Regions from separate parts of the Leclercia sp. LSNIH3 genome, predicted to be linked through region 1. Evidence: predicted binding sites of a transcription regulator. Region 1 holds the regulator's gene; each other region holds the start of a gene.
The links. The regulator Fur, encoded in region 1, represses iron uptake genes when iron is present. The targets are predictions, from matches to a motif close to ATAATAATGAGAACNACTATCAA.
Positions count from the first base shown of each region.

Region 1 (3,711 bases):
CCGGGCGGCAGAATGGTCAACATGATACCCTAACCTGACATACGTAAAAAAAGAACTTTGCCATGAAATTGAATACCCGAGCGCAATCTGCACAATCGCCGCACAATAATTCTCCCATCGTCCTGGTGCATGGCCTGTTTGGCAGCCTTGATAACCTTGGCGTGCTGGCGCGGGATCTGGTGACCGACCACGCGCTGCTCCAGGTGGATATGCGCAACCACGGTCTGTCGCCGCGCTCGGCGCAGATGACCTATGCCGATATGGCCCAGGATCTGCTGGATACGCTGGATGAACACCATATCGAAAAGGCGATCCTGATTGGCCACTCGATGGGCGGCAAAGCGGTGATGGCGCTGACGGCGTTAGCGCCGGAGCGGATTGCCGGGCTGGTGGTGATCGACGTCGCGCCTGTGGATTACGACGTGCGTCGCCACGATGAGATCTTCGCCGCCATCAATGCCGTGACCGACGCAGGCGTCAGTACCCGCCAGCAGGCCGCAGCGCTGATGCGTGAACATCTCGACGAAGAGGGCGTGGTGCAGTTCCTGCTGAAATCCTTTGTTGACGGCGAGTGGCGCTTCAACGTGCCGGCGCTGTGGGACCAATATGACCAGATCGTTGGCTGGCAGTCGGTGCCCGCCTGGCCGCACCCTACTCTGTTTATTACCGGCGGCAGTTCACCCTATGTGACCGAGGCGTACCGTGACGCGCTGCTGGCGCAATTTCCTCAGGCCCGTGCGCATGTGATTGCCGGGGCCGGACACTGGGTTCATGCCGAAAAACCGGACGCCGTGCTGCGCGCTATCCGCCGTTACCTCGCTGACATCGAAAATTGATTAAAAAGAGAGCGACTGGTCGCCTGCGGGCCTCCAGTCGTTGGCGTGCCGTTTTCGGTGATGTATGATGGCGCGCTTATCGCCCGGGCATTAGCAGGGTGTCTTGTTTCCCCCGAAGTCTCAAAATCATGGCCAAAGAACACACGGACCGCACGACATTAGATCTGTTCGCGAATGAGCGTCGCCCGGGACGACCGAAAACCAATCCGCTTTCGCGTGATGAACAGCTGCGCATCAATAAGCGCAATCAGCTTAAACGCGATAAAAGTCGTGGGCTCAAACGCGTCGAGCTGAAACTGAATGCTGAAGCCGTCGATGCGCTGAATGAGCTGGCGAACGCCCGTGAGATCAGCCGCAGTGAGCTTATCGAAGAGATGCTGATTTCTCAGCTCGAGAAATGGCACGGCAAAGCGTAAGTCAGAAAACTCCCCTTCTTGTTGTTTTCATGTAGCACAGAGTGCAGTCCTGCGTGATAGCAGTTTCCGCAGGCTTCTCTGTTCTGCTATGATTGCCCTTATCCGTGGCTAAATTGCGCCACCATACCATTAAGTATCAAGAGGTTATTTTACTCATGGCAATCATCGGCATTTTTTTCGGCAGCGACACGGGTAACACCGAAAATATCGCAAAAAACATTCAAAAACAGTTAGGTAAAGACGTTGCCGATGTGCATGACATTGCGAAAAGCAGCAAAGAAGATATCGAAGGTTACGATATTCTGCTGCTGGGCATCCCGACCTGGTATTACGGTGAAGCGCAGTGTGACTGGGACGATTTCTTCCCGTCTCTGGAAGAGATCGACTTCAACGGCAAACTGGTCGCCCTGTTCGGCTGTGGCGATCAGGAAGACTACGCAGAGTACTTCTGCGATGCCCTCGGCACCATCCGCGACATCATTGAGCCACGCGGCGCAGTGATTGTTGGTCACTGGCCAACTGCCGGTTACCACTTCGAAGCCTCTAAAGGCCTTGCCGATGATAACAACTTTGTTGGTCTCGCCATCGATGAAGATCGCCAGCCGGAGCTGACCGCTGAGCGCGTGGACAAATGGGTTAAACAAATTCGCGAAGAGCTGCATCTCGACGCCATTCTGAATGCCTGATGATATCGCGGTGCAACGTTACAGTTGCGCCGCATCAATAGGCAAAACCAATCAAAATAATTGCTACAAATTTTTAACTTTTGCTGCCATACCTGTACAATGATCCAGGAGTAAACGCGGAACCTTGTAACAACTTTGTTGGCGGTACCACGTTTTTATAAGCATACTTTACTTGAGACTTGCAGTTTTCATTAGGTCATGGCAGTTCTATAATGAGACGCATTATCCCAGGTGCATTTTCTGTCACTTCTTCTTTAGAAGTGAATCGTTTAGCAACAGGACAGATTCCGCATGACTGACAACAACACCGCATTAAAGAAGGCCGGACTGAAAGTCACGCTTCCACGGTTAAAAATCCTGGAAGTGCTTCAGGGTCCGGATAACCATCATGTCAGTGCGGAAGACTTATACAAGCGTCTGATCGACATGGGCGAAGAGATTGGTCTGGCTACCGTTTACCGTGTACTGAACCAGTTCGACGATGCAGGCATCGTTACGCGTCATAATTTCGAAGGCGGTAAATCCGTGTTTGAACTGACGCAGCAGCATCACCACGATCACCTGATTTGCCTCGACTGCGGCAAAGTGATCGAATTCAGCGATGATTCCATCGAATTACGCCAGCGCGAAATTGCCGCACGTCATGGCATTCGTCTGACCAACCACAGTCTGTACCTGTATGGCCACTGTGCCGAAGGCGACTGCCGCGAAGATGACCACGCGCACGACACCAAGTAATCTTTGCATCGACTCTGAGCCAACCTGACGGTTGGCTTTTTTTTGCCTGTCATCATGCAAAAAGCCCGGTGGCGCTGCGCTTACCGTACCTGAGGGGATTTCCCCTTTCAGGCTGTGTAAACGTAGCGCCACCGGGCGTGGCAAACAGCAGATTACTTCGCGTTGTTAGTGCGGATCTCCTGCCAAATCTTATCGCAGCTTTTAGTGACTTCCTGATCGTTACCCGTTTTCCGCGCCTGGATACAGGCCTGGTAATCCGCCACCCTGATGGTCTCCTGAGTTGCGAACTGCTCGTGCGCCTTCTCCTTACGCAGCACGTCGAGCACGCTTTGGCAGGCTTCGATCTTCTCTGGCGAACCTTCAGCGGTATTGATGCAGGCGCTGTAGGCCTCTTTCAGCCGGGTATCTTCTTTCTGGGTCTGGGGCTGCGCGCAGGCGGCCAGTCCTGATGCCAGCACCGCAACCACTACGATTTTTTTCAGCATAACGCTCTCCAGTCAGGCGGGGATCGTCCCCGCCCGGATTGTCATCAGAAGATGGTGAACGGGGCGATAACCATAAACTTCACGTCACGCTCATCCTGGAAGATATTGCCGTAGCCGCCGCCGTAGCTTGGGATATCGGAGTGGTTGTCATACTGTGTGAAGTGCAGTTTGAACATGGTTCCTTTCGCGCGGCCGTCCTGCAGGGTGTAGCTCGCATCCAGGCTATAGGCCGATTCTTTGATCTTGTTAGAGGCGATATCCTCACGCTGACCGGCGCTGTTGATTAACCAGTCTGCCGGTTTCGCATCCCAGGCGTAGACATAAGACGCACCAACGCTCCAGCCCGCCAGGTTCCAGTTGCTCAGGTCATACATGGCACCAAAGAAGACCGCTTTTTCACCGTTGGCGTTAAAGTCAGAGCGGTTATCCCACCATACGTCCAGACGACCGTTGGAGGAGGCGTAAGTTGGGGTCATACGTTGCAGGAAGTACCCCTGCTGCCCTTCGGCCTTGACGTAAGTCCCTTCCAGACGTAAATCCACCTGGCCAA
Region 1 is NZ_CP026387.1:1,072,101-1,075,811, forward strand. Features, by position in the region: gene ybfF (esterase) at 63-836, shown strand; gene ybfE (LexA regulated protein) at 965-1,252, shown strand; gene fldA (flavodoxin FldA) at 1,408-1,938, shown strand; gene fur (ferric iron uptake transcriptional regulator) at 2,230-2,676, shown strand; gene chiQ (ChiQ/YbfN family lipoprotein) at 2,829-3,158, opposite strand; gene chiP (chitoporin ChiP) at 3,206-3,711, opposite strand, start outside.

Region 2 (3,711 bases), 2.1 Mb from region 1:
CGTCGCTATTAACTATCTGCCCGCCGAAGAAGAGGATGCGCAGCAGGTTAAGCAGTTGATAGAAGAAGCCGGACGCAAAGCGGTGCTGATCCCCGGCGATCTAAGTGATGAAAAGTTTGCCCGTTCACTGGTGCATAAAGCCCATCAGGAACTGGGTGGGCTGGACGTGCTGGCGCTGGTGGCCGGTAAGCAGGTAGCGGTCGAGAAGATTGCCGACCTGACGACGGAGCAGTTTCAACAGACCTACGCCGTGAACGTGTTCGCGCTGTTCTGGATCACCCAGGAGGCGCTGCCGCTGTTGCCTGCCGGGGCGAGCATCATCACCACCTCGTCGATTCAGGCGTATCAGCCCAGCCCGCACCTGCTGGACTACGCGTCCACCAAAGCCGCTATCCTTAACTACAGCCGCGGGCTGGCGAAACAGGTAGCAGAGAGCGGCGTGCGCGTTAACGTCGTGGCGCCGGGGCCTATCTGGACGGCGTTGCAAATTTCCGGCGGTCAGCCGCAGGAGAAAATCCCGCAGTTTGGTCAGCAGACACCGATGAAGCGTGCAGGGCAGCCTGCGGAGCTGGCGCCGGTGTATGTCTACCTGGCAAGCCAGGAATCAAGCTATGTGACGGCGGAAGTACACGGTGTGTGCGGCGGGGAACATCTGGGGTAGTTGTTATGCAGGGCCGGGTGACGTTAACTTACCCGGCCTGACTGCCCTGCCCCTCTCCCAAGGGAGAGGGAATGACCATAAAAAAAGGCAACTTACGTTGCCTTTTTGCTTTTATTTCGCTGCCGCTTTCTCTTCGCCTACCAGGCCAATCTTCAGGTAACCCGCCTGATGCAGCGTGTCCATTACCTTCATCATGGTTTCGTAGTCGACGGTCTTGTCGGCCCGGAAGAAAACGGTGGTGTCTTTCTTGCCGTTGGTCAGGGTATTCAGCGCCGGGATCACCGACTCATCCGTCACCGGATCATTCCCGAGGAACATGGATTTATCGGCTTTCACGGACAGATAAATCGGTTTTTCCGGGCGCGGCTGCGGCTGGCTGGAGGAGGCAGGCAGATTCACCTTCACGTCCACCGTCGCCAGGGGCGCTGCGACCATGAAGATAATCAGCAGAACCAGCATGACGTCGATAAACGGCGTCACGTTGATTTCGTGCATTTCGCCGTTATCGTCCAGGTTTTCATTAAGACGCATTGCCATGGCGAATCAACCTAAGTGTAATTTCTGAGCAGAACGGACCGGCTTCACTGAGCTGGCGCTGAGGTCCAGGTCGCGGCTTTGCAGCAGCAGAACCTGAGCGGCAACGTCGCCGAGGGTCGCTTTGTAGCTGCCGATCATACGGGCGAAGATGTTATAGATAACGACCGCCGGGATAGCGGCAACCAGACCAATCGCCGTCGCCAGCAGGGCTTCTGCGATGCCGGGCGCCACAACCGCGAGGTTGGTGGTTTGAGTCTGGGCGATGCCGATGAAGCTGTTCATGATGCCCCAGACCGTACCAAACAGACCGACGAACGGCGAAATGGCACCGATGGTCGCCAGGTAGCCGTTGCCACGCCCCATGTGACGGCCAATGGCCGCAACGCGACGCTCAAGGCGGAAGCCGGTACGCTCTTTAATCCCTTCGTTGTCTTCGCTGCCTGCAGAGAGTTCAAGCTCGTTCTGGGCTTCGTTGATCAACTGGGTGGTCAGGCTTTTGGCCTGGAAGGAAGAGGTCATATCGCTCGCCTGATTCAGGCTGCGGGCCTCGGCCAACTGCTGCTGCTCGCGCTTAAGACGACGCTTGTGCGAGATAAGCTCCACGCTCTTGCTAAAGAAAATAGCCCAGGTGACGACAGACGCCAGAATCAGACCGATCATCACAATCTTCACCACGATGTCGGCATGATGATACATACCCCAGACGGAGAGATCCGTCTGCATCAAATTATTACCCACTCGGTATCTCCAGGACACAAATCACAAAATCTGAGCATAATAATATCAAAACAGCATCGAATTGATAGTAGTTCTCATTAGTATTTACATAGTGCCGTAAATTCGTTTCATTTTCCTTGCGCTTACGCAGGAAAAATTTCCCGGAAACAAATTTTAAAAAATTTTCCGCTGTTCCCCCTACCCTTCTCGCGACCATTTTTACTTTCATGTTAGTGTGGACGTCCAGACGTATAAAAACAGGTTGCGCAGACATGAAAGAGAAGCATCTTGATACCACCCTTGTTCAGGCGGGACGCAGTAAGAAATACACCCTCGGTTCAGTGAATAGCGTCATTCAGCGCGCCTCATCGCTGGTGTTTGATACCGTCGAGGCGAAAAAGCACGCCACCCGCAACCGGGCAAAGGGCGAGCTGTTTTACGGGCGTCGCGGCACGCTGACCCACTTCTCCTTACAGGACGCGATGTGCGAGCTGGAAGGCGGCGCAGGCTGTGCGCTTTTCCCGTGCGGCGCGGCGGCAGTGGCCAATACCATTCTGGCGTTTGTCGAACAGGGCGATCACATCCTGATGACCAACACCGCCTACGAGCCGAGCCAGGATTTCTGCACCAAAATTCTCAGCAAGCTGGGCGTCACCACCGGCTGGTTCGATCCGCAGATCGGCGCGAACATCGCCGATCTCATCCAGCCTAATACCCGGATTGTGTTCCTCGAATCGCCGGGCTCCATCACCATGGAAGTGCATGATGTACCCTCCATTGTGCAGGCGGTACGCAGTAAAGCGCCGGACGCTATTATCATGATCGACAACACCTGGGCGGCGGGCGTGCTGTTTAAGGCGCTCGATTTTGGTATCGACATCTCTATCCAGGCGGCAACCAAATACCTGATTGGCCACTCGGACGGCATGATCGGCACGGCGGTTTCCAACGCCCGCTGCTGGGATCAGCTGCGTGAAAACGCCTATCTGATGGGGCAAATGGTGGATGCCGACACGGCCTACATGACCAGCCGCGGCCTGCGCACCCTGAGCGTCCGCCTGCGTCAGCATCATGAAAGCAGCCTGAAAGTTGCCCAGTGGCTGGCGCAGCATCCGCAGGTGGCGCGCGTTAACCATCCGGCGCTGCCGGGCAGTGTAGGTCATGCCTTCTGGCAACGTGACTTTACGGGCAGCAGCGGCTTGTTCTCGTTTGTGCTCAACAAGCGTCTGAGCAATGACGAGCTGGCAAACTACCTCGATAACTTCTCGCTGTTCAGCATGGCCTATTCATGGGGCGGCTTTGAGTCGCTGATCCTGCCGAACCAGCCAGAGCAGATTGCCGAGCTGCGTCCCGGTGGCGAAGTGGACTTTACCGGCACCCTGATCCGTCTGCATATCGGCCTGGAAAACGTGGACGATTTGATTGCCGATTTAGAGGCCGGATTTGCACGCATCGAGTAACACACGGCCATAAATCGTCTCCGCAGACACTTTTCTCCACAATACTTACGGAAAAGTCTGATTTGTTGCGCCTGCGATCAAAGCCCGCAGGCGAAATAGGGAGTACAATAGCCTTATATATGCTGTTCCACAGGAAAGCCCATGGCTGTTATTCAAGATATTATCGCTGCACTCTGGCAACACGATTTTGCAGCACTGGCGGACCCGCACGTGGTTGGGATTGTTTATCTGGTGATGTTCGCCACGCTGTTTCTGGAAAATGGGTTACTGCCTGCCTCATTTTTACCGGGTGACAGTCTGCTGCTGCTGGCGGGGGCGCTGATCGGTAAAGGGGTG
Region 2 is NZ_CP026387.1:3,179,776-3,183,486, reverse strand. Features, by position in the region: gene C3F35_RS15490 (SDR family oxidoreductase) at 1-661, shown strand, start outside; gene exbD (TonB system transport protein ExbD) at 773-1,198, opposite strand; gene exbB (tol-pal system-associated acyl-CoA thioesterase) at 1,205-1,936, opposite strand; gene metC (cystathionine beta-lyase) at 2,188-3,375, shown strand; gene yghB (DedA family general envelope maintenance protein YghB) at 3,517-3,711, shown strand, end outside.
Region 2: the regulator Fur is predicted to act here: its motif matches at 1,998-2,020, upstream of exbB (tol-pal system-associated acyl-CoA thioesterase).

Region 3 (3,711 bases), 690 kb from region 1:
CGTTGCGCTTCTTCTCCCCGCCGGAAAAACCGACGTTGACCGAGCGGGTGAGCAGGTCTTCCGGCATCTTCAGCAGCTGGATCTTCTCTTCCATCAGATCCTGAAAATCAAAGCGATCCAGCTCCTCTTCGCTACGGTATTTGCGCACGGCATTGAGCGCAGTCTGCAGGAAGAACTGGTTGCTGACGCCCGGGATCTCCACCGGATACTGGAAGGCCATAAAAATGCCTTCGCCAGCGCGATCTTCCGGCGACAGCTCCAGCAGATCTTTGCCTTTAAACTCCACCGATCCGCCAACCACTTCATAATCTTCGCGTCCGGCAAGGGTTGCCGAGAGCGTACTTTTCCCCGAGCCGTTCGGCCCCATAATGGCGTGCACTTCACCCGGACGAACCTCCAGGCTCAGGCCGCGCAGGATCGCTTTATCTTCCACACTGACCTGTAAATCTTTAATGCTTAACATGTGCTTTCCTTAATCCTTAACCGACGCTGTGTTCAAGGCTAATCGCCAGTAATTTCTGCGCTTCAACGGCAAACTCCAGCGGCAGTTCCGAGAACACATCCTTACAGAAGCCGTTCACAATCATGGATATGGCATCCTCTTCGCTGATGCCGCGCTGCAGGCAGTAGAAGAGCTGATCTTCACCAATCCGCGAGGTGGTCGCTTCATGCTCCAGCTGAGCGCTGTTGTTACGGCATTCGACGTACGGGAAGGTATGCGCCCCGCAGTCAGGGCCAATCAGCATCGAGTCACACTGGGTAAAGTTACGGGCGTTGGTGGCGGTTGGCATAATCTTGACCAATCCCCGATAGCTGTTCTGGCTTTTGCCCGCCGAAATCCCCTTCGAGATAATGGTCGATTTGGTGTTCTTGCCGATGTGGATCATCTTGGTGCCGGTATCGGCCTGCTGATGGCCGCTGGTGAGCGCCACCGAGTAGAACTCGCCGATGGAGTTGTCCCCGCGCAGAATGCAGCTCGGGTACTTCCAGGTGATGGCGGAGCCGGTTTCCGACTGAGTCCACGACATCTTGCTGTTCTCGCCTTCGCACAGGGCGCGCTTGGTGACGAAGTTCAGAATGCCGCCCGTGTTGTTATCCCCCGGGAACCAGTTCTGCACCGTCGAGTATTTCACCTCGGCGTCTTTATGGATGATCACTTCCACTACCGCGGCGTGCAGCTGATAGCTGTCACGCACCGGGGCGGAACAGCCCTCGATATAGCTGACGTAGCTGCCCTCATCGGCCACCAGAATGGTGCGTTCAAACTGACCGGTTTTCTCGGCGTTGATGCGGAAATAGGTCGATAGCTCCATTGGGCAACGTACGCCCTTAGGTACATAGATAAAGGTGCCGTCAGAGGCCACCGCCGCGTTCAGCGCAGCAAAGAAGTTGTCGTTGCCCGGCACCACGGTACCGAGATACTTCTTCACCAGCTCGGGGTGATCGTGAATGGCTTCGCCAAAGGAGCAGAAAATGATCCCCTGCTCACCCAGCTTTTCCCGGTAGGTGGTGGCGACCGAAACGGAGTCGAAGATGGCATCTACCGCCACCTCACGCCCTTCGCGCACCGGGACGCCAAGCTGCTCGAAAGCCTCTTCCACCTCTTTGCTTAAAAAGGCGTTAGTGCCGGTCTGCTGCACCGCGCCGGGTTCAGAGGCGCAGGTATCGTCGCAGTTGCCGCACGACGGCGCAGAGTAGTAGCTGTAATCCTGATAGTTCAGCTTATCGTAGTGCGCCTTCAGCCAGTGCGGCTCGTCCATCTCCAGCCAGGCTTTGAACGCATTGAGTCGGAACTCCAGCATCCACTCTGGCTCGTTACGCCTTGCAGAGATAGCGCGGATGACCTCTTCGTTGATCCCTTTTGCCATCTCATCGGTCTGCAATTGGGTGAAGAAGCCTTCTTTGTAATTGATATGGCCGCCGGACCAGGTGTTGACATCGTCAGTTGCTTCAGTATGTCGAGACATAATACCGCCTATACCCCAAAACTTTCGCCGCAGCCGCATTCGTTCTGGGCTTTCGGGTTATTGAATTTGAATAACTGGTTTAAGCCTTCGCGCACGTAATCCACTTCCGTACCGTCGATAAACGGCATTGCCTGCAAGGGAACATACAGCCGGGCACCGTCCTGCTCGAATAGCAGGTCGTCTTTAGCCGGTTCGCTGACGGTATCCAGCACATAACCAAAACCGGCACAACCGGTCGTCTTAACGGCTAACCGCACACCGAGCATGCCCTCCTTTTTGCTCACCAGGTCGCGTATATGCGCCGCTGCGGAAGGTGTGAGCGATAAACCACGCCACGCAAATTCTGTTGGATCGAATGTTTCTGAATGCTGTTGCATAAATCCACCTCTTGTAGTGCGCCCCCAGGGCATAACACCATGTTAGTGATAATGATTATCACTTCAACCCCTCAGTTGCAGGGGCATTCGGCTTAACCGCCCTTTTTGGCTACTTTCATTAAGCATAGACCCTGCTACGAGGGTTAACAGGGATGATCACATTTACTTAACACATTGATCGAAAGCGTAATTTTCGCTTTATTTGGGGCTGTACGCGATAAATGCAAAATATGTATAGAAAATGCCTATTTTTGAGATAGGAGGAGGGGTGGCTTCGCTGTTCGTACCTGTAAGCGTATTCCGAAAGCGGCCCGAAGGGGGCTAATAACAGGCCTGGGGTGCGCTATCCTTGCTGTATAGGGCCAGCAAAAGGAGGGGATATGCTTACTGCACTATTGATAACCGCCATCCTTGCCGTGGTCATTACCGGTCTGGTGTTCCTGTCAGCCATGCAGGACATTAAAGATGATTATTGAAGGGACAAAAGGCCGCGGTTGAGACGCGCAAAAAAGAAAGCCCTTAAGACTACCGCAGGTAATCTTAAGGGCTTCTTGTTCCATCCGGCGCTTATCTCCGGCACTCATCATGGCTTAGCTCTTGAAGGAACACCGGAATAGTCTCATAAACGTTGATCTGCGAATTAACAAAAATTGCGTCCTTTCTGAAAGCAGCGCGATATCAACGGGATGGAAAACAAAAAAGGCCGCTTTCGCGGCCTTAGTTTTTACACGACCGCGGTGGTCAGCCGCGACGAGCAGCACAAATTCTGCTGTTCATCGAAGATATCAATCTGCCACACCTGGTGTCGCCTGCCAGTATGCAGGGCGCGACAAACGCCCCGTACCCGACCGCTACGCACGGAACGTAAGTGGTTGGCATTAACCTCCAGCCCCACCACCTTTTGCTCTCCTTCGGTGCAGAGATACCCCGCCACCGAGCCAAGGGTTTCGGCCAGCACCACAGACGCACCGCCGTGCAGCAGGCCAAACGGCTGATGGGTACGACTGTCCACCGGCATGGTCGCTTCCAGTTCATCCTCACCAATGCGGGTAAACTGAATGTCCAGTAATCCCACCATGTTCCCGTCGCTCATGGCGTTTAACGCCTGCAAGGTGACCGCACGTTTCCAGATCATCCCATAATCTCCAGCAGAGCCTGCAGTGGATGGCGCACGCCGCTCCCCTCGACACGTTTGACCTGGCTTCGGCACGAGTAACCGGTCGCCAGGCAGCGATTACGCGGCAGACGCTGCATCGCCTGGTGCCAGGAGAGCTCATAGATCCCCAGCGAGTTTTTATGGTTCACCACCTCATGGCCATAGGTTCCGGCCATGCCGCAGCAGCCGACGCTGACGCTCTCGAGCTTCG
Region 3 is NZ_CP026387.1:378,174-381,884, forward strand. Features, by position in the region: gene sufC (Fe-S cluster assembly ATPase SufC) at 1-463, opposite strand, end outside; gene sufB (Fe-S cluster assembly protein SufB) at 480-1,967, opposite strand; gene sufA (Fe-S cluster assembly scaffold SufA) at 1,976-2,344, opposite strand; gene menI (1,4-dihydroxy-2-naphthoyl-CoA hydrolase) at 3,069-3,479, opposite strand; gene ydiJ (D-2-hydroxyglutarate dehydrogenase YdiJ) at 3,476-3,711, opposite strand, start outside.
Region 3: the regulator Fur is predicted to act here: its motif matches at 2,384-2,406, upstream of sufA (Fe-S cluster assembly scaffold SufA).

Region 4 (3,711 bases), 2.1 Mb from region 1:
GTTCCTCTATATCGAAGATATCGGGCTGGGCGAAAAAGGTCAGTTCACCGACACCCAGGATCAGGTTATCAGTAACCTGTTCAAGCTCTACCCCTGGGAATACATGCTGCGCGAAGTGTTCTCCACCAAGCTGGAAGATGCAGGTGTGCGTTGGCTGGAACCGGCATGGAAAAGCATCATCTCCAACAAGGCCCTGCTGCCGATGCTATGGGAGATGTTCCCTGACCATCCGAACCTGCTGCCAGCGTACTTCGCGGAAGATGACTATCCGCCGATGGATAAGTATGTCAAAAAGCCGATTTTCTCCCGCGAAGGTGCCAACGTGTCGATTATCGAAAACGGTAACACCGTGGAAGCGGTAGAAGGGCCGTATGGCGAAGAAGGGATGATCGTCCAGCAGTTCTATCAACTGCCGAAGTATGGCGACAGCTATATGCTGATTGGCAGCTGGCTGATCAACGATCAACCAGCCGGGATCGGTATTCGCGAAGATCGGGCGCTGATCACCCAGGATCTGTCACGCTTCTATCCGCATATTTTTGTGGAATAAGCCATGGTGCCGGGTAGCAACTTCGCCTGCCCGGCCTACCAGTCTGGGTTTGTGCGGCCTGATGCCTTTACCTCACCCCTCTCCCACACGGAGAAGGGGTATGTCCTCACCCCACCTGCACCGACAACATACTCAAACTGCCCATCTCGATGCCATCCACCGGCGTGGTAACTGGTTCCTGACCATCCCACGCGCCCAGGATATAGAGCAGCGGCAGGAAGTGTTCCGCCGTCGGGTTCGAGAGCGAGCCGCCTTCGTGTGCCAGATAGTTGACCAGAGGATGTTCCTCTGCGGGCCCCTGCCAGGTCAGGTTCATCTTCACGTAATCATTGAATGCCGTCGCCCACGGATAGGGCGTGTTTTCCCCGTGCCAGCGCGCTGTACGCAGGTTATGTACCACGTTGCCACTGGCAACCAGCATGATGCCCTCATCGCGCAGAGAGGCGAGCTTACGGCCCATTTCCAGATGCCACGCCGCCGGTTTGGTGCTGTCGATGCTAAGTTGCACCATCGGGATGTCGGCATCCGGGTACATCTTGATCAACACGCCCCAGGAGCCATGGTCAAAGCCCCATGCCTCTTTATCCAGGGTGACAGGGACAGGCGCCAGCAGATCCACCAGCTGCTGCGCCAGTGCTGGCGAGCCGGGTGCCGGGTAGTGCGTATCGTACAGCGCCTGCGGGAAACCGCCGAAATCGTGGATCGTTTTCGGGGTCTCCATTGCGGTAACACCGGTGCCACGGGTAAACCAGTGTGCGGATACCACCACGATAGCCCTCGGACGCGGCAACGTCTCTCCCAGATGACGCCAGGCGCGAGTATAGACGTTATCTTCCAGCACGTTCATGGGGCTACCATGACCCAAAAACAGCGCTGGCATACGAGGAGAAGTCATGATGATATCCTTACATAAGGTGTCGATTTGATAGCTTTACCTTATCCGTTATCTGGCTAAGATGAACTCAGATAACCATGATGAAGATCATCAGGAAATTTGAATGTAAGGGATCTGTAAAGGCTTCTGTACCCACTCGCATTGTGCGCATTTAGCCTTTAATATGAATGAGAATCATTATCATAAGGAGAGGTGAATGTCAGTTCCCCTGATTCTGACTATTCTTGCAGGCGCCGCCACTTTTATCGGTGCGATGCTTGGCGTACTGGGCCAGAAGCCCTCTAACCGGGTGCTGGCCTTTTCCCTCGGCTTTGCGGCCGGCATCATGCTGCTCATCTCCCTGATGGAGATGTTGCCCGCCGCCCTCGGGACGGAAGGGATGTCGCCCGTACTTGGCTACGGAATGTTTGTGTTTGGCCTGCTGGGCTACTTTGCGCTGGACAGAATGTTACCCCATGCGCATCCGCAGGATCTGATGCAAAAAGGGAGTCAGCCGCTACCCGGAAACCTCAGACGCACCGCGCTGCTGTTGACCCTGGGGATCAGCCTGCATAACTTCCCGGAAGGTGTTGCCACCTACGTGACTGCCAGCAACAATCTGGAGTTAGGTTTTGGTATTGCGCTGGCAGTGGCGCTGCACAATATCCCGGAAGGTCTGGCGGTGGCTGGCCCGGTCTATGCGGCCACCGGATCCAAACGTAAGGCGGTATTCTGGGCGGGCATTTCCGGTATGGCGGAGATCCTCGGCGGGGTGCTGGCGTGGTTGATTCTTGGCAGTCTGATTTCACCGGTGGTAATGGCAGCCATTATGGCGGCAGTGGCCGGAATTATGGTGGCGCTGTCGGTTGATGAGCTCATGCCGCTTGCCAAAGAGATCGACCCCAATAACAACCCGAGCTATGGCGTGTTATGCGGTATGTCGGTGATGGGGTTGAGTCTGGTCTTATTACAGTCTGCCGGTATCGGTTGATTGATTGCGCTCCGCTTGTCAGGGGAGCGCAATTTTTATTATCTGCACAAAGTCAACCATCACCATTCTCTATATTAGGGTAAGAAATCGGACTTCTTGCCGTCCATAAATTCATATAAAAAATATTAATGGCAATTATTATCTGCGAAATAATTAATGCTTCATTTACTTAAAAAGATTGAAAGTTTAAGTATTAATCACAATTCTCGATACGCATTTCTGGAATAAAAAAATACCCTCGAGCGAAATCATCACCAGATAATATTCATTAATAATTACTACAAATCCCCTATAGCAACGCTGTCGGGATTATTGATATTGCGGCTGATATATTTTGCCCGCTCCAATGTTTAAAAAGTGTTGCAATGTGAATTGCCGCCGTTATTGCATCATCATTTTCATATAAAGGATTATCTCTCTATGTTTAACAAGACTACCCTTGCAGTCGCAATGACCGCATTACTTTCTGGTCTGACATTTACGGCTTCTGCAGCGGATAACCAGGGTTCAGGTAAAATTACCTTCACTGGCGAAGTAATCAGTTCACCCTGCTCTATCAAACCCGGTGACGAAAATCAGACGATTGAATTAGGTGAAGTTGCCGACAGCGTACTGAATAGCGGTAAAAATGCTCTCCCTGTAGATGTTAATATTCACCTTCAGGACTGTGTTCTTTCGCAAACGACCGGGCAAAGCACCACCACCATCAACAAAGTGATGGTCACCTTTACCTCCGCAAGCACTGATAGCGGTGATACCAGCCTGATGAAAAACACCCTGGATGGCAATATCGGTGGCGCAACAGGTGTTGGCGTTCGCTTACTGGATAGCGGCAGTAATAAAGTGACATTAGGTCAGACAATTGATGTGCCATTCCCAACCGCAAATGCCTATCAGGAGCTGAACTTTAAGGCCCGCATGGAGCCAATTCCTGGCAAAACGGCTACACCAGGTAATGTTCAGGCTCAGGTGAATTATATTCTCGCATACCAGTAATCCCTTTCTTATCGCCTTTAATAATAGCCGATGAAGGATTCATCGGCTATTACGTATTCTTTTACTAAAGCGAAACGGATTATGCTCAGCCATTCAGCACTTCAATTCAATAAACTCCCTGCCCTGATAAGACATTCGCTGAGTGCGACGCTTTATTCAGTAATGCTCGTGCTGCCCGTTTCAGCGGTTGAATTCAACACTGATATGATTGATGTTGAAGATCGTAGCAATATTGATATTTCCCAGTTTGAAAAGAAGGGGTATATCACCCCTGGTCACTATCTTGTTCGCATCCAGGTG
Region 4 is NZ_CP026387.1:3,146,585-3,150,295, reverse strand. Features, by position in the region: gene C3F35_RS15320 (glutathionylspermidine synthase family protein) at 1-550, shown strand, start outside; gene ygiD (4,5-DOPA dioxygenase extradiol) at 657-1,445, opposite strand; gene zupT (zinc transporter ZupT) at 1,642-2,415, shown strand; gene C3F35_RS15305 (fimbrial-like protein) at 2,836-3,411, shown strand; gene C3F35_RS15300 (fimbria/pilus outer membrane usher protein) at 3,574-3,711, shown strand, end outside.
Region 4: the regulator Fur is predicted to act here: its motif matches at 1,607-1,629, upstream of zupT (zinc transporter ZupT).